Regions from separate parts of the Pantoea sp. USHLN298 genome, predicted to be linked through region 1. Evidence: predicted binding sites of a transcription regulator. Region 1 holds the regulator's gene; each other region holds the start of a gene.

Evidence for each region. The regulator PurR, encoded in region 1, represses purine synthesis genes. The targets are predictions, from matches to a motif close to CANGCAAACGTTTGCNTG.
Region 2: gcvT (glycine cleavage system aminomethyltransferase GcvT) is a predicted target of PurR. The motif match lies at 2,074-2,091, and genes of this name have one in related genera.
Region 3: purL (phosphoribosylformylglycinamidine synthase) is a predicted target of PurR. The motif match lies at 2,478-2,495, and genes of this name have one in related genera.
Region 4: WFK59_RS02760 (amino acid aminotransferase) is a predicted target of PurR. The motif match lies at 1,553-1,570, and genes of this name have one in related genera.

Annotation. Positions count from the first base shown of each region.
Region 1 covers NZ_JBBCRO010000001.1:924,528-928,743, forward strand. The annotation lists gene punC (purine nucleoside transporter PunC) at 1-581, opposite strand, end outside; gene punR (DNA-binding transcriptional activator PunR) at 688-1,593, shown strand; gene purR (HTH-type transcriptional repressor PurR) at 1,590-2,615, opposite strand; gene cydH (cytochrome bd-I oxidase subunit CydH) at 2,897-2,986, shown strand; gene WFK59_RS04440 (C40 family peptidase) at 3,045-3,830, opposite strand; gene WFK59_RS04445 (Grx4 family monothiol glutaredoxin) at 4,194-4,216, shown strand, end outside.
Region 2 covers NZ_JBBCRO010000006.1:143,493-147,708, forward strand. The annotation lists gene gcvP (aminomethyl-transferring glycine dehydrogenase) at 1-433, opposite strand, end outside; gene gcvH (glycine cleavage system protein GcvH) at 514-900, opposite strand; gene gcvT (glycine cleavage system aminomethyltransferase GcvT) at 924-2,021, opposite strand; gene ubiI (FAD-dependent 2-octaprenylphenol hydroxylase) at 2,462-3,664, opposite strand; gene ubiH (2-octaprenyl-6-methoxyphenyl hydroxylase) at 3,678-4,216, opposite strand, start outside.
Region 3 covers NZ_JBBCRO010000003.1:553,799-558,014, forward strand. The annotation lists gene purL (phosphoribosylformylglycinamidine synthase) at 1-2,390, opposite strand, end outside; gene mltF (membrane-bound lytic murein transglycosylase MltF) at 2,659-4,116, shown strand; gene tadA (tRNA adenosine(34) deaminase TadA) at 4,113-4,216, opposite strand, start outside.
Region 4 covers NZ_JBBCRO010000001.1:567,908-572,123, forward strand. The annotation lists gene WFK59_RS02760 (amino acid aminotransferase) at 298-1,488, opposite strand; gene ompF (porin OmpF) at 1,724-2,827, opposite strand; gene asnS (asparagine--tRNA ligase) at 3,129-4,216, opposite strand, start outside.

The sequences.
Region 1 (4,216 bases):
GGATTTGCGCCCTGGTTGCCCGTTGCTTTGCGGCCCGACGGCAGGCGCAGCGTCGTGAGGATCAAGGCCAGCGCAATCAGCGTCAGCACCAGGAAGATCGAACGCCAGTGGAAATGACCAATCAGCCACGCGCCTAACAGCGGTGCCAGGGCTGGCGAAAGCGCCACCAGCGGCATGATGGTGGCAAACACCTTATTAGCACGTGCGGCCGGATAGCGATCGACCACCAGCGCCTGCCAGCTGACAGCGGCCGCACAGACGCCAATCGCCTGAACAAAGCGCAGCGCCAGCATCAGATAAATATCCTCTACCCACAGCATACCGGCACAGCCGACGGCGAACAGCGCCAGTCCGGCCAGCAGCACCGGCTTACGCCCGATGCGATCGGAGAGCGGACCCCAGAACAGCTGACCGCAGGCAAAACCGGCCAGGAACAGGCTCATGCTGGCACTGATCAGGCCAGGCGAGGTATTGAAAGTTTGCTGCATCGCGCCAAACGCGGGCAGGTACATATCGGTGGCTAAAAAGCCCAGCATGCTCAGCAGAGCGAGATAAGGCATAAATCCTTTTGACGGTGACATCTGATTCTCATTTTGCAGGTTGAACGCGGCAGAGTGTAAAAGGTGCGTTTGCCGCTGTGAAACGCTAATATTTGCCTATTGCTGTTAAAAAATTTGAAGGCAGAATATGTGGTCAGAATATGCGTTAGAAGTGGTGGATGCCGTGGCGCGCGGTGGCAGCTTCAGCGCGGCGGCGCAGGAGCTGCATCGGGTGCCGTCGGCTATCAGCTACACGGTGCGCCAGCTGGAGACCTGGCTGGCGGTTCCGCTGTTTGAACGTCAGCATCGTGAGGTGGTATTAACCCCTGCGGGAGAGCATTTTGTCCGGGAAGGGCGCAGCGTCATCAAAAAAATGCTCGCCACCCGCCGCCAGTGTCAGCAGCTGGCCAACGGCTGGCGCGGGCAGTTAAGTATTGCGGTGGACTGTATCGTCAAGCCGCAGCGTACCCGACAATTAGTGAAGGATTTTTACCGGCACTTTCCTGACATGGAGTTGCACATCAGTTATGAAGTGTTCAACGGCGTCTGGGATGCGCTGGCGGATGGCCGGGTGGAGGTTGCTATCGGCGCGACTCAGGCGATCCCGGTCGGCGGCCGCTTTGCCTTTCGCGATATGGGGACGCTCAACTGGCGCTGCGTAGTCGCGAACCACCATCCGCTGACGGAAGTGAGCCAGATAGATGACGATACCCTGCGCAGCTGGCCGTCGCTGGTTCTGGAAGATACTTCGCGCGCGCTGCCACGCCGGATGACGTGGACGCTCGACAACCAGCGTCGGCTGGTGGTGCCGGAATGGCAGACCGGGCTGGATTGCGTACTGGCGGGATTGTGCGTGGCGATGGTGCCTGGTCATCTGGCCCGGCCGTTGCTGGACAGCGGCGCGCTGGTGGAGCTGACCCTGCCGGTGGCTTTTCCGGAGAGTCCCTGTTGTGTCAGCTGGGCGGAAGATCGCGCATCACCGGCGACCGGCTGGTTACTCAGCTATCTGGGTGATGCGCAAACGCTTAATCAGGAGTGGTTAAGCGAAGATTAACGGCGGTAGTCGCGGAACGGACCATCAGCTACGGAACGACGTTCAATCAGGGTTGGATGCACTTCGATGGTTTGAGAAATCTCACGTTTGCTGGTGATGCGATCCAGCAACATCTCCAGCGCTTTCTCACCCAGCTGCGCTTTCGGCTGATGAACGGTGGTCAGCGCCGGCGCGAAGTAGCGCGCGTTGCGCACATTGTCATAGCCGATCACCGAAATGTCCTGCGGCACGCGCAATCCCATCTCATCGGCGGCGCAAATCGCCCCCATCGCCATGATATCGCCACCACAGAACACCGCGGTCGGGCGCTGTTTCTGCGACAGGATCTGCTGCATTGCCTGATAGCCCGATTCAGGTTCAAAGTCACCCTGGACAATCCACTCGGCACGCGGCTGAATACCCGCTTCTTCCAGCGCCTTCAGGAAGCCGGCGTGACGTCCGCCACCGGTGTTGCGCTCCATCTGGCCGGGGATGGCGCCAATCTCGCGATGGCCACGCTCAATCAGATAACGCCCGGCGAGATAACCGCCCTGAAACGCATTGTCCAGCACCGTGTCGGTAAAGTCGGCGCGGGATTCGCCCCAGTCCATTACCACCATCGGGATGTTACGGTTCTCTTCCAGCATTTTCAGCAGATCGTCCGGATACTCAGAGCACATCACCAGCAGCCCATCGACGCGCTTTTGCGCCATCATGCTGAGATAGGCGCGCTGCTTCTGCAGATCATTGTGCGCATTACCCAGAATCAGAGTATAGCCTTTGTCGAAACAGTGGTTTTCCACTGCTTCAATAATTTCAGCAAAGTAGGGCGCTTCGCTGGAAGTCGCCAGCAGGCCCAGCGTTTTGGTGTGATTCACCTTCAGGCTGCGCGCCACGGCGCTGGGCGAATAGTGCAGTTCCTGAATCGCCTGCCAGACGGCGTTGCGCGTCTCTTCAGCGACAAAACGCGTTTTATTGATGACGTGCGAAACGGTGGTCGTTGAGACGCCGGCGCGTTTTGCCACATCTTTAATTGTTGCCATTAAAATCGGACTCCAGGGCTTATCTAACGCAATGATAAGCATAATGTTAAACGTTTGCGTCTGCTCAGGGTTTTCTGCGCAATTATGCAGGTTTTCTGACCGGTAAACAGGGCGACTGGCGGGTAATGAGCGCCTGAAAAGAGAGCAAACGGAACCGGGGCTGCGCGCGTTGCGCAACAAAGGCAGGATTCTAACAAGGCTGGGCGGATAAAACGAGATTTTTACCCGGTCCTGTGGGAAAATGGCTTAACCCCACAAAAATTGTGACTAAGGAGAGTTAAATGAGTACCGATTTGAAACTGGCGCTGATGACTACCGTCGGCTGCCTGCTGATGATTGTCGCTTTTAGCTTCACCGCGATTCTGCACTGATCGAAAAAGCCGGGCATGGCCCGGCTTTTTGCTGTCTGGCGATCGCCCAACGGCTGCGTTAGCGAATGGTCTTTGGCGTCATGACCCGACGCGCACCAATATAGTGGCGCTGCCAGTAGTCTTCACCCAGCGCACTGATCTGAATATCTTTGCCGGTACGCGGTGACTGAATGAATTTGCCGTTGCCGAGATAAACCCCAACGTGATCGGCGGTGCCGCGGCCATTGATGCGGAAAAAGACTAAATCGCCTTTCTCCAGTGACTCACGTTTAACCGGCGCGGCGTCGCGCAGATGGAACATCTCATTGGCGGTGCGCGGGATCTTGAACTTGACCAAATCTTTATAGGCGTACCAGACCAGGCCGCTGCAATCAAAACCGGTATGCGGTGAGGTGCCACCCCATTGATAAGGTTTGCCTAACTGACCCATCAACTTGGTCATCGCCGTTTCGCGCGCTTTCTGGTAACGCTGACGATGTGACTTGCTCATTTTAATGGTGCCGGTGTCACTGCTGCTGGCGTCAACGGTTTTAAGCGAACGCTGGTGGCCGTAGCGTTTTTTACTGGCCGTTTTAAGGGAGGTTTTACTTTTCTTAGCGGGAAGATGGCTGGCGGTGAGTTCGCTTTTTTTCTGTTTTTTGACTTTGAGCTTCTGAATCGGACTGACGCGTGTTTTCTTTGCCGCCGTTTTCAGCGGGCGACGCTTGCGGCGCTCATCTTCGCGCGCACTCTTTTTCTCTGCTTTATGCGAACTGACATTCACCGGCGCCTGCGGTGAGGCAGAAGCGATGTTAAAGAACAGTTGCGCAAAGGCAAGAATGAAAAGCGTAATGATTAAACGCATAGTCCGGTTTTAGTTAAGTTGTCAGGGCCACTACGCACCGCGACAAAGTTGGGAATAATCTGATCCAGGATCAGCGCCGATGCCATTCTAGTCCAGTTCGTTTGAAAACAGTAACGCCTTTTTTTATTAATCTTTCGGCCTCACGCAATTGCGTTGAAAATGAACATTTTCAGCGTCTTATATCGGCAAAACTATTGCAAATTATTAATATGTTACTGGCCGTTAATAACCGGGTGGCATCAGGGCTGATGAGCGGACTTAACAAACATGGCGATTTAATCCGGCAGCGGTAAAATCTCGTTTTCAGTCCTGGTGCGAAGTCGCTACAATAAACAAACACGAAGTGACGAATTAAGGAAGGCAATTATGAGTACTGTAGAAAAAAT
Region 2 (4,216 bases), on a different contig from region 1:
CGGAGGCAATATCCATGCCGGTCAGATCCAGGGTCAGCTGCTGGAAGTTTAACAACGCCTCCAGTCGTCCCTGTGAGACCTCCGGCTGATACGGCGTATAGGCGGTGTACCAGCCTGGATTCTCCAGCATATTCCGCAGGATCACCGGTGGCGTGATCACCGCGCTGTATCCCATGCCGATCCAGGATTTGTAACGCAGATTCTGACTGGCTATTGCTTTCAGTTCAGCCAGCGCCTGCTGTTCCGTGGCGGCTTCACCGACCGCTGGCGGGCCAGGCAACTGAATATCTGCCGGAACAATCGCGCCGATTAATGCCTCCAGCGACGGAGCGCCAATAGCGTCAAGCATCATCGCTTGTTGCTCAGGTGAAGGACCGATATGGCGCTCGATGAATGCACCGTTGTGTTCAAGCTGGCTGAGAGTCTGAGTCATTAGCAGTAAATCCTGAATCGGGCTGGGGAACAGAGAGAGCAAACAGAAATCTGCGGCCCCGACGAGAGGCCGCCTGACGATTACTCGTCGATAGACGCTTTATACGCATCTGCATCCAGCAGCGCGTCAATTTCTGACTCGTCACTGGCTTTGATTTTGAATAACCAGCCGCCGTCATACGGCTCGCTGTTGACCTGCTCTGGTGCGTCGGACAGCGCATCATTGACCGCCACAATCTCACCGCTGATCGGCGCATAGATATCTGATGCGGCTTTGACCGACTCGGCGACGGCACACTCTTCACCGGCCGCAAAGGTTGTCCCTACTTCAGGCAGATCGACAAACACCATGTCACCCAGCAGTTCCTGTGCGTGTTCGGTGATCCCCACGGTGTAAGAACCATCTTCTTCTTTGCGCACCCACTCGTGGCTGTCGCGGTACTTCAACGTATTCGGCACATTGCTCATTGGCCATTTCTCCTGAATAAAATTTACTGGGCGACCGGTTTACCGGCGCGGACAAAAATCGGTCGGGTAACCTTTACCGGCATCTGACGGTTACGAATCTCAACGATGGCGGTGTCGCCAATCGAGGCCGGCACCCGCGCCAGGGCAATGCTGTAACCCAGCGTGGGCGAAAAAGAGCCGCTGGTGATGATCCCTTCCTGCGGCTCGCCCTGGTCGTCGGTGAAGCGCACCGGCAGCCCGTTACGCAGCACGCCTTTTTCGGTCAGGATCAGCCCAACCAGTTTTTCTGTGCCGCGTTCACGCTGGAGTTCCAGTGCTTCACGGCCGATAAAAGCCCGGTCAGCAGGCTCCCAGCTCACCGTCCAGCCCATATTGGCGGCCAGCGGAGAAACGCCTTCATCCATCTCCTGACCGTAGAGGTTCATGCCCGCTTCCAGCCGCAGCGTGTCGCGCGCGCCCAGCCCGGCCGGCCTGACGCCGGCGGCCAGCAGTCGCTGCCAGAAATCGGCTGCCTGCTCTGCCGGTAACGCAATTTCATATCCCGCTTCACCGGTATAGCCGGTAGTGGCGATAAACAGCCCCTCCGCCTCAACGCCAAAGAACGGCTTCATACCGGCCACCGCCTGCCGCTGTGCGTCGCTGAACAGCGTCTGCGCTTTCTGCTGCGCCTGCGGACCCTGAACGGCAATCAGCGCCAGGTCGTCACGTTCGGTCAGCGTAATGCCGTAGCCCTCGGCATGCCGGGCGATCCAGGCGAGGTCGTTCTCACGGGTAGCGGAGTTCACCACCAGCCGGAAAAAATCTTCGCTCATAAAGTAAACAATTAAATCGTCAATGACGCCACCCGACGCATTCAGCATGCCGGTGTAGAGCGCTTTGCCGGGCTGGGTCAGTTTTGCCACATCATTTGCCAGCAGGTAGCGCAGAAACTCGCGGGTACGCGGGCCTTTCAGGTCAACAATCGTCATGTGGGAGACATCAAACATCCCGGCGTCATTACGCACCGCATGATGCTCGTCCATCTGGGAGCCATAATGCAGCGGCATCATCCAGCCATGAAAATCGACCATGCGAGCGCCGCAGGCCTGATGCTGTTCAAACAGAGGTGTTTGCTGAGTCATAACCATCCTGTGCAGAAGCGAGTGAGTAGCAAAGCGCGCCGGAAACGGTGCCGACGCAAACGTTCTCTTTAGCCTGACGTTACCACCGAATCTGACGATTAACCATAAGCAAACCGGGGTCGAAAGCTGATGCACAGCCTAACCAGGATTCCACATCGACAGGATAAAAAACTGCGATTTTGTGATTAATCACGCAATAAATGCAGGGAGGTTGAATATACCCAGCAAATTTATGCGAGAAGCCGTTCAGGATGTTAAAAAAACACCGTGACGGTTTAGCAACCGAATAAGAAAAAGTAATGCGAATTGCGCGGCAAAATTAGAATAAATCAAACGAAGGGCAATGGTGGTGCGGCGCTGCATTGTGATGGTGCAGCGCGGATTTCAGCGATAAAAAAGGCCAGCAAATGCTGGCCTGGTAGTGAGCGCTGACGCTGCGTTTATCGCAGCCACGCCGGCAGATCATTCAGGCCCATCGCCTGCTTCAGCATCAGCGGTTTGACACCCGGCAGGCTGTCCGCCAGCTTGAGGCCAACGTCGCGCAGCAGCTTTTTGGCCGGATGAGTACCGGAGAACATCTCGCGGAAGCCCTGCATCCCAGCCAGCATCATCGCAGCGCTGTGCTTACGGCTGCGCTCGTAGCGGCGCAGGTAGAGGTGCTGTCCGATATCTTTACCCTGCTGGTGCAGACGGCGAATCTCGCCAATCAGTTCAGCCGCGTCCATAAAGCCCAGGTTGACGCCCTGCCCTGCCAGCGGATGAATGGTGTGGGCCGCATCGCCCACCAGCGCCAGACGATGCGCGGCAAAGTTGCGGGCATAGCGCGCCATCAGAGGGAAGGTTTTGCGCTCGCTCTCCAGCTGGCACAGGCCGAGCCGCATATCAAACGCCACCGACAGCTGCTGGTTGAACAGCGCTTCCGGCATCGTCTCCAGCCGGCTTGCTTCCTGCGGCGACAGCGACCAGACAATCGAACTCAGATGCGGGTCCTGCATCGGCAGGAAAGCCAGGATACCGTCACCATGAAACACCTGACGCGCCACTGCGTCGTGCGGCAGCGCAGTACGGACGTTGGCGACCAGGGCGTGATGATCGTAATCCCAGAAGGTCAGCGGAATATCTGCTTTGTTACGCAGCCAGGAGTTGGCCCCGTCAGCGGCAATCATCAGACGCGCCGTTAACATGCTGCCATCCTGCAGGGTAATAAAGGCTTCATTGTCGCCAAACGCCACCTGCTGCAGCTGTGAGGGCGCCATCAGCGTGACGTCGCTGCAGACGCTGGCACGTTGCCACAGGGCGCGATGAATCACCGGATTTTCGATGATATGACCCAGATGAGAAAGCCCCTGCTGCTGGTCGTCAAAAGCGATAGCTCCGAAGCTATCTTTGTCCCACACTTCCATGCCGTGATAGGCGCTGGCGCGCAGCGAGAGAATGGTCGACCAGACATCCAGCTTCTGCAGCAGCCGTTCGCTGGCGGCATTAATGGCCGAAACGCGAATCGAGGGTGCATCACTCAGGCTGAGTGGTGGCTCGGGCGATTTTTCCAGTACCGCGATGCGCAGTCCGCTGCCCTGCAGGCCGCAGGCGACCGCCAGTCCGACCATACCGCCACCGGCGATCACCACATCAAAAGTTTGCATCAAAGCCTCTTTATTAACGCTTAACCCAGCCAAGCGTACGCTCAGCCAGTTGATTTCGTAGCCACGGCAGATGATCCATCGCCATCAGGCCCAGATTGCGCCCGATCACCAGCGGCGTATGCCGGTTCGCGAAGATGCGGACTAAGCCGTCGGTAATGCCGATGGTCGCGTCGCGATCCTGTTCACGGCGCTGCTGATACTGATTCAGCACCGCATAGCTGCCGGGGTCCTGCTGCTGTCGATGGGCTGAGGCCAGCGTCTCGGCCAGGGACATCACATCGCGCAGGCCAAGGTTAAAGCCCTGTCCGGCTATCGGGTGCAGCGTCTGCGCCGCGTTACCGACTACCGCTACCCGATGCGTGACCGGCTGCACCGCCCGGTGCAGCGCCAGCGGGTAACATTCACGCTGACCGGCATGCGTAAATTTGCCCAGCCGCCAGCCAAACGCCCGTTGCAGTTCACGAAGAAAGTCAGCATCACTCCAGCGCATAACCGCATCACGCTGTGACAGCGGATGGCACCACACCAGCGACAGGCGATTGCCGGACATCG
Region 3 (4,216 bases), on a different contig from region 1:
GGCGAAGTCATTTCACGCTGTTCATTACCTTCCTGCCAGCGGGTCTTCATCGACATCGAATCTTTACCGACCGGAATGGTGATGCCCAGCGCCGGACAAAGCTCTTCGCCAACGGCTTTGACCGCCGCGTAGAGACCGGCATCTTCACCCGGATGACCGGCAGCCGACATCCAGTTAGCTGACAGCTTGACGCGTTTCAGCGAGCCGATTGCAGTCGCCGCCAGGTTGGTCAGCGCTTCACCCACCGCCAGACGGCCGGAGGCAGCGAAATCGAGCAGCGCAACCGGTGCGCGCTCGCCCAGGGCAAAGGCTTCACCGTGATAGCTGTCGAGGCTGGCGGTGGTCACGGCGCAGTTGGCTACCGGGATCTGCCACGGACCGACCATCTGGTCGCGCGCGACCATGCCGGTCACGCTGCGGTCACCGATAGTGATCAGGAAGGTTTTCTCCGCCACGGCGGGCAGATGCAGCACGCGATTCACCGCATCCACCAGGGTAATGCCATCACGCTGCAGTTCACTGCCCTGCGCCTGCTGCGTCACCACGTCACGCGTCATCTTCGGCGTTTTGCCCAGCAGCACGTCGAGCGGCATGTCGATCGGTTTATTGTCGAAATGGCTGTCGCTCAGGCTCAGATGCAGCTCTTCGGTGGCTTCACCGATCACCGCAAACGGCGCGCGTTCACGCTGGCAAATCGCTTCGAACTCCGCCAGCTTCTCCGGTGCTACCGCCATCACATAACGTTCCTGTGATTCGTTGCACCACACTTCCAGCGGACTCATGCCTGGCTCATCGTTCAGGATATCGCGCAGGTTAAACTGACCGCCTCGGCCGCCATCGCTGACCAGCTCAGGCATCGCATTCGACAGACCGCCGGCGCCCACGTCATGGATAAACAGAATCGGGTTGTCATCGCCCAGCTGCCAGCAGCGATCGATCACTTCCTGACAGCGACGCTCCATCTCCGGGTTGTCACGCTGAACCGACGCGAAGTCGAGATCGGCGTCTGACTGGCCGGAAGCCATTGAGGATGCCGCACCGCCGCCGAGGCCGATATTCATGGCCGGACCGCCCAGCACCACCAGCTTCGCGCCTACGGTGATTTCACCTTTCTGCACGTGGTCAGCACGAATATTACCAATGCCGCCCGCCAGCATGATCGGCTTGTGGTAGCCACGCAGCTCGGTGCCATTGTGGCTGGTGACCTGCTCTTCGTAGGTACGGAAGTAGCCGTTCAGCGCCGGACGTCCAAATTCGTTGTTAAACGCTGCGCCACCCAGTGGGCCGTCGGTCATGATTTCCAGCGCGCTGACGATGCGGTCCGGCTTGCCGAAATCCTCTTCCCACGGCTGTTCAAAGCCAGGAATACGCAGGTTCGATACCGAGAAGCCAACCAGGCCCGCTTTTGGCTTGGCACCGCGACCGGTTGCGCCTTCATCACGGATTTCGCCGCCGGAGCCGGTAGCGGCGCCTGGCCACGGCGAGATCGCCGTCGGGTGGTTGTGCGTCTCAACTTTCATCAGGATATGCGCCGCTTCCTGATGCCAGCGGTATTCACTTTCTGCGGCGTCGGCGAAGAACCGGCCGACGTCGGACCCTTCCATCACCGCGGCGTTATCTTTGTAAGCAGACAGCACGTAATCGGGCGTCTGCTCCATAGTATTTTTGATCATCTTAAACAGCGACTTCGGCTGTTTCTCGCCATCAATGACCCAGTCGGCGTTGAAGATTTTATGACGGCAGTGCTCCGAGTTGGCCTGCGCGAACATATAGAGTTCAATGTCGTTGGGATTGCGGCCCAGGCGGGTGAACGCCGCCAGCAGATAGTCAATTTCATCGTCGGCCAGCGCCAGACCCAGCGTGAGATTGGCCTGAACCAGCGCCTGACGACCCTCGCCCAGCACATCGACACTTTTCACCGGCTGCGGGGAATGATGAGCAAACAGCTGCTCAGCCTGCGCCAGGTCGCTGTAGACCGTCTCCATCATGCGGTCATGCAGCAGTGCGCCAAGCGACTGCCACTGCGCTTCTGTTAACTGTGGTGCCTGCACATAAAACGCCAGACCGCGCTCCAGGCGACGCACCTGCGGCAGATCGCAGTTGTGGGCAATGTCGGTAGCCTTCGATGACCAGGGTGAAATAGTGCCGGGACGCGGTGTCACCAGCAGCAGACGCCCTTGTGGCGCATGTTCAGCGAGAGAAGGACCATATTTCAGCAGACGCTGTAAACGGGTCTGTTGGTCAGCGCTCAGTGGCGCGCTGACATCGGCAAAATGGACGTACTCAGCGTAAATATCACTCACCGGCAGGTGAGCGTCCTGAAAGCGGGTCAGCAGTTTGTTTACACGAAATGCCGACAGAGCGGGCGAACCACGCAGAATTTCCATCATAAGATCTCTCGTCTTCGAAACGCCGGGCGACGCTTCATTGGGCGCAACAGGGGAAAACGGGGCGTATTATAGAGAAAGCGACCTCGCGACGAAACCGTTTGCGCACAATTTTTGGCAACCCGGATTTGCCTGAAATTTGCGCAAAACCTGCTATATGAGTTGCTCAGCTTCGCTTTGTTGCGCAAAATGCCCCTCGCTCTGGGAGTTCAAAGAAGACAAATACTGCCTTTAAAAGACAGAGGCCTTAGAGCCAGCGAGAGATAACTATTTGAAACGCCTAAAATTTAATTATCTGTTTATCGGTCTGGTCGCCGTGCTGTTAGCAATGGCATTGTGGCCGTCCATCCCGTGGTATGGCGGTGGGCAGGATACGATTTCACAGATTAAATCACGGGGAGTGTTGCGTGTCAGCACCATCAATTCCCCGCTGACTTACTACACCGTAAATCAATCTCCGGCCGGTATGGACTACGAGCTGGCAAAACGCTTTGCCGATTATCTGGGCGTGAAACTCAAGGTTACGGTTCGCCCGAACCTGAGTGACCTGTTTGACGACCTGGATGAGGGGAAAGCGGATGTGCTGGCGGCTGGCCTGAATTACAACAGCGAACGTCTGGCACGGTATCGCACCGGGCCCGGCTACTACAACGTTTCGCAACAGCTGGTGTATCGCGTGGATAAGCCACGCCCGAAAAACCTCGGCGATCTCAAGGGGCGGCTGACGGTCGCCTCGGGATCGGCCTATCTCTCGACCCTGAAAAGCGCTCGCTCTAATCAGTTCCCCGATCTGGACTGGGCGATCGCCACTGACCAGAGTCCGAAAGCGCTGCTGGAAGCGGTGGCGGATGGCAAAATCGATTACACCATTGGCGACTCGGTGACCATTGCGCTGCTGCAGCGTATCTATCCTCAATTGGCGGTGGCGTTTGACGTCACCGATGAGGAGCCGGTCACCTGGTACGTTAAGCACAGTGACGATGACAGCCTCAACGCGGCGATGCTCGACTTCTTTAACGGCATGGGCGAAGAAGGCGCGATGGCGCGGCTGGAGGAGAAGTATCTCGGCCACGTCGGCACCTTTGATTATGTGGATACCCGCACCTTCCTGCGCGCCATCGACAACACTCTGCCCGACATCAAACCGCTGTTCGAGAAGTATGCCACCAGCATCGACTGGCGTCTGCTGGCCGCTATCTCTTACCAGGAGTCGCACTGGAACCCGCAGGCCACCTCGCCGACCGGCGTGCGCGGCATGATGATGCTGACCCGTAATACTGCTGAAAGCCTGGACGTGGGTGACCGCACCGATCCGGAACAGAGCATTCGCGGCGGCAGCCAGTATCTGCAAAACATGATGGAGAAAGTGCCGCAAACCATCCCGGAAGATGAGCGTATCTGGTTTGCGCTGGCCGCCTATAACATGGGCTATGCCCACATGCTGGACGTACGGAAACTGACGGCCCGCCAGGGCGGCAATCCGGATAGTTGGGCTGACGTCAAGCTGCGGCTGCCGATGCTGAGCCAGAAGCGTTACTACACGCAGACCACCTACGGCTACGCGCGCGGGCACGAAGCGTATAACTACGTGGAGAACATCCGTAAGTATCAGATCAGTCTGGTGGGGTATCTGCAGGAGCAGGAGAAACGCCTGGCGCAGCAGATGGCGGCACAAGCGGAACTGGCAAAAGGCTATCCGGCCGTCGAACCAAACATCGCCATGAACTAACCCTGGCGCTGCGCCTGACGCAGCGCTTTTTTCTGCTCGCGCCGCATCCGGAAGAAATCACTCAGCATCGCGGCACACTCGTCTGCTAATACGCCGCTGT
Region 4 (4,216 bases), 360 kb from region 1:
TGCGCGGTACCTTCGGCTTTGACGTCGTGCCGACGAACCGTTCGGGGATCGGCCTTCCCTGGCCGGCCCCGAACTCTCCACGCTTCCCGGCGAGGCGTTCTGGCCCGGCGTCACGCCTCAGCGCTGCGGATAACCCTTTCAGCAGCAGAGGCGCTCAGGCCTCTACTATCGTGCCCGTTTTAACAACACTCACTCAAGTTTCAGAGCAGGCCGGAGCGGCACCAGACTGCGTTATCACCGGTCGCTTAACTGACGAGCAATGGGCCAGTCGGCCCATTTTTTAGTCGTGATACGCGGTTACAGTACCGCGACAAACGCCTCACACAGCGCCGACATATTATCTGGCGTCATGCCCGCAACGTTGACTCGTCCTGAGTTGACCGCATAGACCGCAAACTCCTCGCGCAGACGAATCACCTGATCTTTGGTCAGGCCGCTGAACGAGAACATTCCGTTCTGTTTGATGATGAAGCTGAAGTCACGCTGCGCGCCTTTCTCCGCCAGAGTATTCACGAACAGCTGACGCATACGCTGGATGCGCTGACGCATGTCTGACAGCTCCTGCTCCCAGATGGTACGCAAAGCGTCGTTGCCGAGGATGGTGGCAACAACGGCGGCACCGTGAGCTGGCGGATTGGAGTAGTTCGCCCGGATGGTATATTTCACCTGGCTGAAGGCGGTATCCGCCACGCTTGCCTCGGCGGCCACCAGGGTAATGGCGCCTACACGTTCGTTGTACAAGCCAAAGTTCTTCGAATAGGAGCTGGCGACAATCAGTTCCTGATGGGACGCGGCGAAAATGCGCAGTCCTTCGGCATCCTCATCCAGACCGCGGGCGAAGCCCTGATAGGCAAAGTCAAACAGGGGTAACCAACCGCCAGCCTGTGACAGCTGCGCCAGCTGCTGCCACTGTTCAGCCGTTGGATCGATGCCGGTTGGGTTATGACAGCAGCCGTGGAACAGCACCACATCGCCTGGCTGCACCTGTTTCAGTGATGCAACCAGACCGTCAAAATCGAGCGTATGATTTTCAGCGTCGTAATACTGATATTCACACACCTCAAGACCAGCAGCATTAAACACATTTTTGTGGTTCGGCCAGCTGGGATTGCTGACCCAAATCCGCTTTACGGATGTCTGGGTGGCAAGGAAATCGGCCGCTACGCGCAGCGCACCGGTACCGCCTGGGGTCTGTGCCGTACGGGCGCGGCCAGCGGTAATCAGTGGGCTCTGACTGCCAAACAGTAACGCCTGGGTACAACGGGCGAAATCCGCCAGACCATCAATGCTGAGATAGTTTTTGGTGGTTTCGTTTTCCAGCAGGTACTGTTCGGCTTTTTTAACGCTGGTCAGCACCGGTGTCTTACCGGTTTCATCTTTGTAGACGCCAATACCGAGGTTAATTTTGTTAGGGCGGTCGTCAGCGCGAAACAGATCGGCCAGCCCAAGAATGGGATCGGCGGGTGCAGCAGAGATCGATTCAAACATGAGTCAGGTCCAGTAGCGGGAACGTTAGCAAAATGAGCTCTCAGGTTAGCGTCACGCCAGGCAAATGCCAACCGTTTGCGAGCGTTATTGATACTTTTTGCGGGCTTACTTCAGCGAGAGGAAATAAAAAAGGGGAGCGTGGGTAAGCGTCGGGAGAAAAAGGGCGTCTGGCTGGATAACAGACATAAAAAAACGGGGCCGATGGCCCCGTCTTCAAATAGTTCTGACAGCGAGATTAGAACTGGTAAACCAGACCCAGTGCAACTACGTCGTCTGTATTCAGACCCAGACGGTTGTTGTCATCCAGCTGGTTGATCTGGTAGTCCACATAGGTAGACATGTTTTTGTTGAAGTAGTAGGTTGCGCCCACGTCGATGTATTTAACCAGGTCAGCATCGCCCACGCCTTCGATATCTTTGCCTTTAGACTGAACGTAGGCGATAGATGGACGCAGGCCGAAGTCGAACTGATACTGTGCAACCAACTCAATGTTCTGCGCTTTGTTTGCGAAAGCAGTGGTATCGGTGCCAGGTCCAGTTGTCAGAGTGAACGGCGTTGAGTTACGGGTTTCACCGTAATAAGCCGCCAGGTAGACATTGTTTGCATCATACTTCAGACCGGTTGCCCAGTTTTCAGCGCGTTTACCCTGACCGACAACAGTACCGTTAGCTGCAACGCCAGCGGCCTGTGCATCGGTACGGTCGCTGCTGCTATAGGCACCCACAACACCTACACCGATTGGTGAGACGTAAGACGTTGACAGACCCCAGCCGTCGCCGTTTGAACGACGAATTTCATCACGCTCGTTTTTGCCCTGATACTGAACGGCGAAATCCCAGCCATCTACCAGACCAAAGAAGTTAGTGTTGCGGTAAGTCAGCAGGCCGGTGCTACGACCGTTCATGAAGTTATCTGAGTATCCTGAGTCGCCACCGAACTCTGGCAGCATATCGGTCCAGCCGATTGCATCGTAAACCACACCGTAGTTACGGCCGTAGTCGATTGAGCCAGCATCACCGAATTTCAGACCGGCAAAGCCCAGACGTGTTCTGTTACCGTCTTGCGCGTCAGAACCTTCAGAGTTGTTCGCCTGAACGTTGTATTCCCACTGGCCGTAACCGGTCAGCTGGTCGTTAATCTGAGTTTCACCCTTGAAGCCGAAGCGAACGTAAGTATTGTCGCCATCGCTGCCGTCGTTATCAGAGAAGTAATGCAGGCCAACGGCTTTACCGTACAGGTCCAGTTTGTTGCCGTCTTTATTATAAATTTCGGCTGCGTTTGCTGCGCCTGCGGCTAACAGAGCAGGGATAACCACTGCAAGAATATTGCGCTTCATCATTATTCATTACCCTCGTTGGAGTTATTTGTACACCTGCCACTGCCGTCAAGAAACCTTTACGGGAACCCTGAGAGAAGTTTGGTGTCTTCCTGTGTCTGCACGCATCTTTCCATCCAACCCGCCTTAATTCTACCTCGAAAATGCTACGAAACTCGTAATCTGGTTTCAAAAGGAAAATATGTATTACAAAATGTAAAAAACACGGAACTTTGTGAGAGAACTCAAAATTTACAAAAATAAAAAAAGGCCGGCAGTGCCGACCTCTTTATATATATGAATTTCTTATAATTAATGCTGAAAGTTAGAAACTTGCGTTGCGTGGAGTGCGTGGGAACGGAATTACATCCCTGACATTCTGTACGCCGGTCACATAGGCGATTAAACGTTCAAAGCCTAATCCGAAGCCAGAATGTGGCACGGTGCCATAGCGACGAAGGTCACGATACCACCAGTAATCTTCTTTATTCAGGCCCATCTCTTCGAGACGTGCGTCGAGCACATCCAGACGTTCTTCACGCTGGGAACCGCCGATAATTTCACCGATGCCAGGTGCCAGGACATCCATTGCTGCAACAGTTTTGCCGTCGTCATTCAGGCGCATATAGAACGCCTTAATGTCTTTCGGATAGTTCTTCACCACTACCGGCGCTTTAAAATGTTTCTCGGCCAGGTAACGTTCATGTTCAGAGGAGAGATCGATTCCCCACGAGACCGGGTTTTCGAAGGTCTGACCACAATTCATCAGAATCTCAACCGCGTCGGTGTAATCAACCTGGGCGAAATCGGTGGTAATGAAACGCTGCAGGCGCTCAACCGCTTCTTTATCTACGCGCTCGGCAAAGAAGGCCATGTCATCGGCACGCTCTTCCAGCACCGCGTTGAAGACATATTTCAGCATCGCTTCTGCCAGCGCAGCGGCATCATCCAGTGATGCAAAGGCAATTTCCGGCTCCAGCATCCAGAATTCCGCCAGATGGCGACTGGTGTTGGAGTTCTCTGCGCGGAACGTCGGGCCAAAGGTGTAGATTTTTGACAGGGCGCTGGCATAGGTTTCGCCGTTCAGCTGGCCGGAAACGGTCAGGAAGGCTTCTTTACCAAAGAAATCTTCGCTGAAATCGACCTTGCCCTGATCGTTGCGCGGCAGGTTTTCAAGGTCCAGCGTCGAGACGCGGAACATCTCGCCAGCCCCTTCGGTATCGGAAGCGGTAATCAGCGGCGTCGAAACCCAGAAGTAACCATTTTCATGGAAAAAGCGATGCAGCGCCTGCGCCAGGGTATGACGGACGCGGGCAACAGCACCAATCAGGTTGGTGCGTGGACGCAGGTGAGCCACCTCACGCAGATACTCGATGCTGTGACGCTTCGCCGCCATCGGGTAGCTGTCAGGAT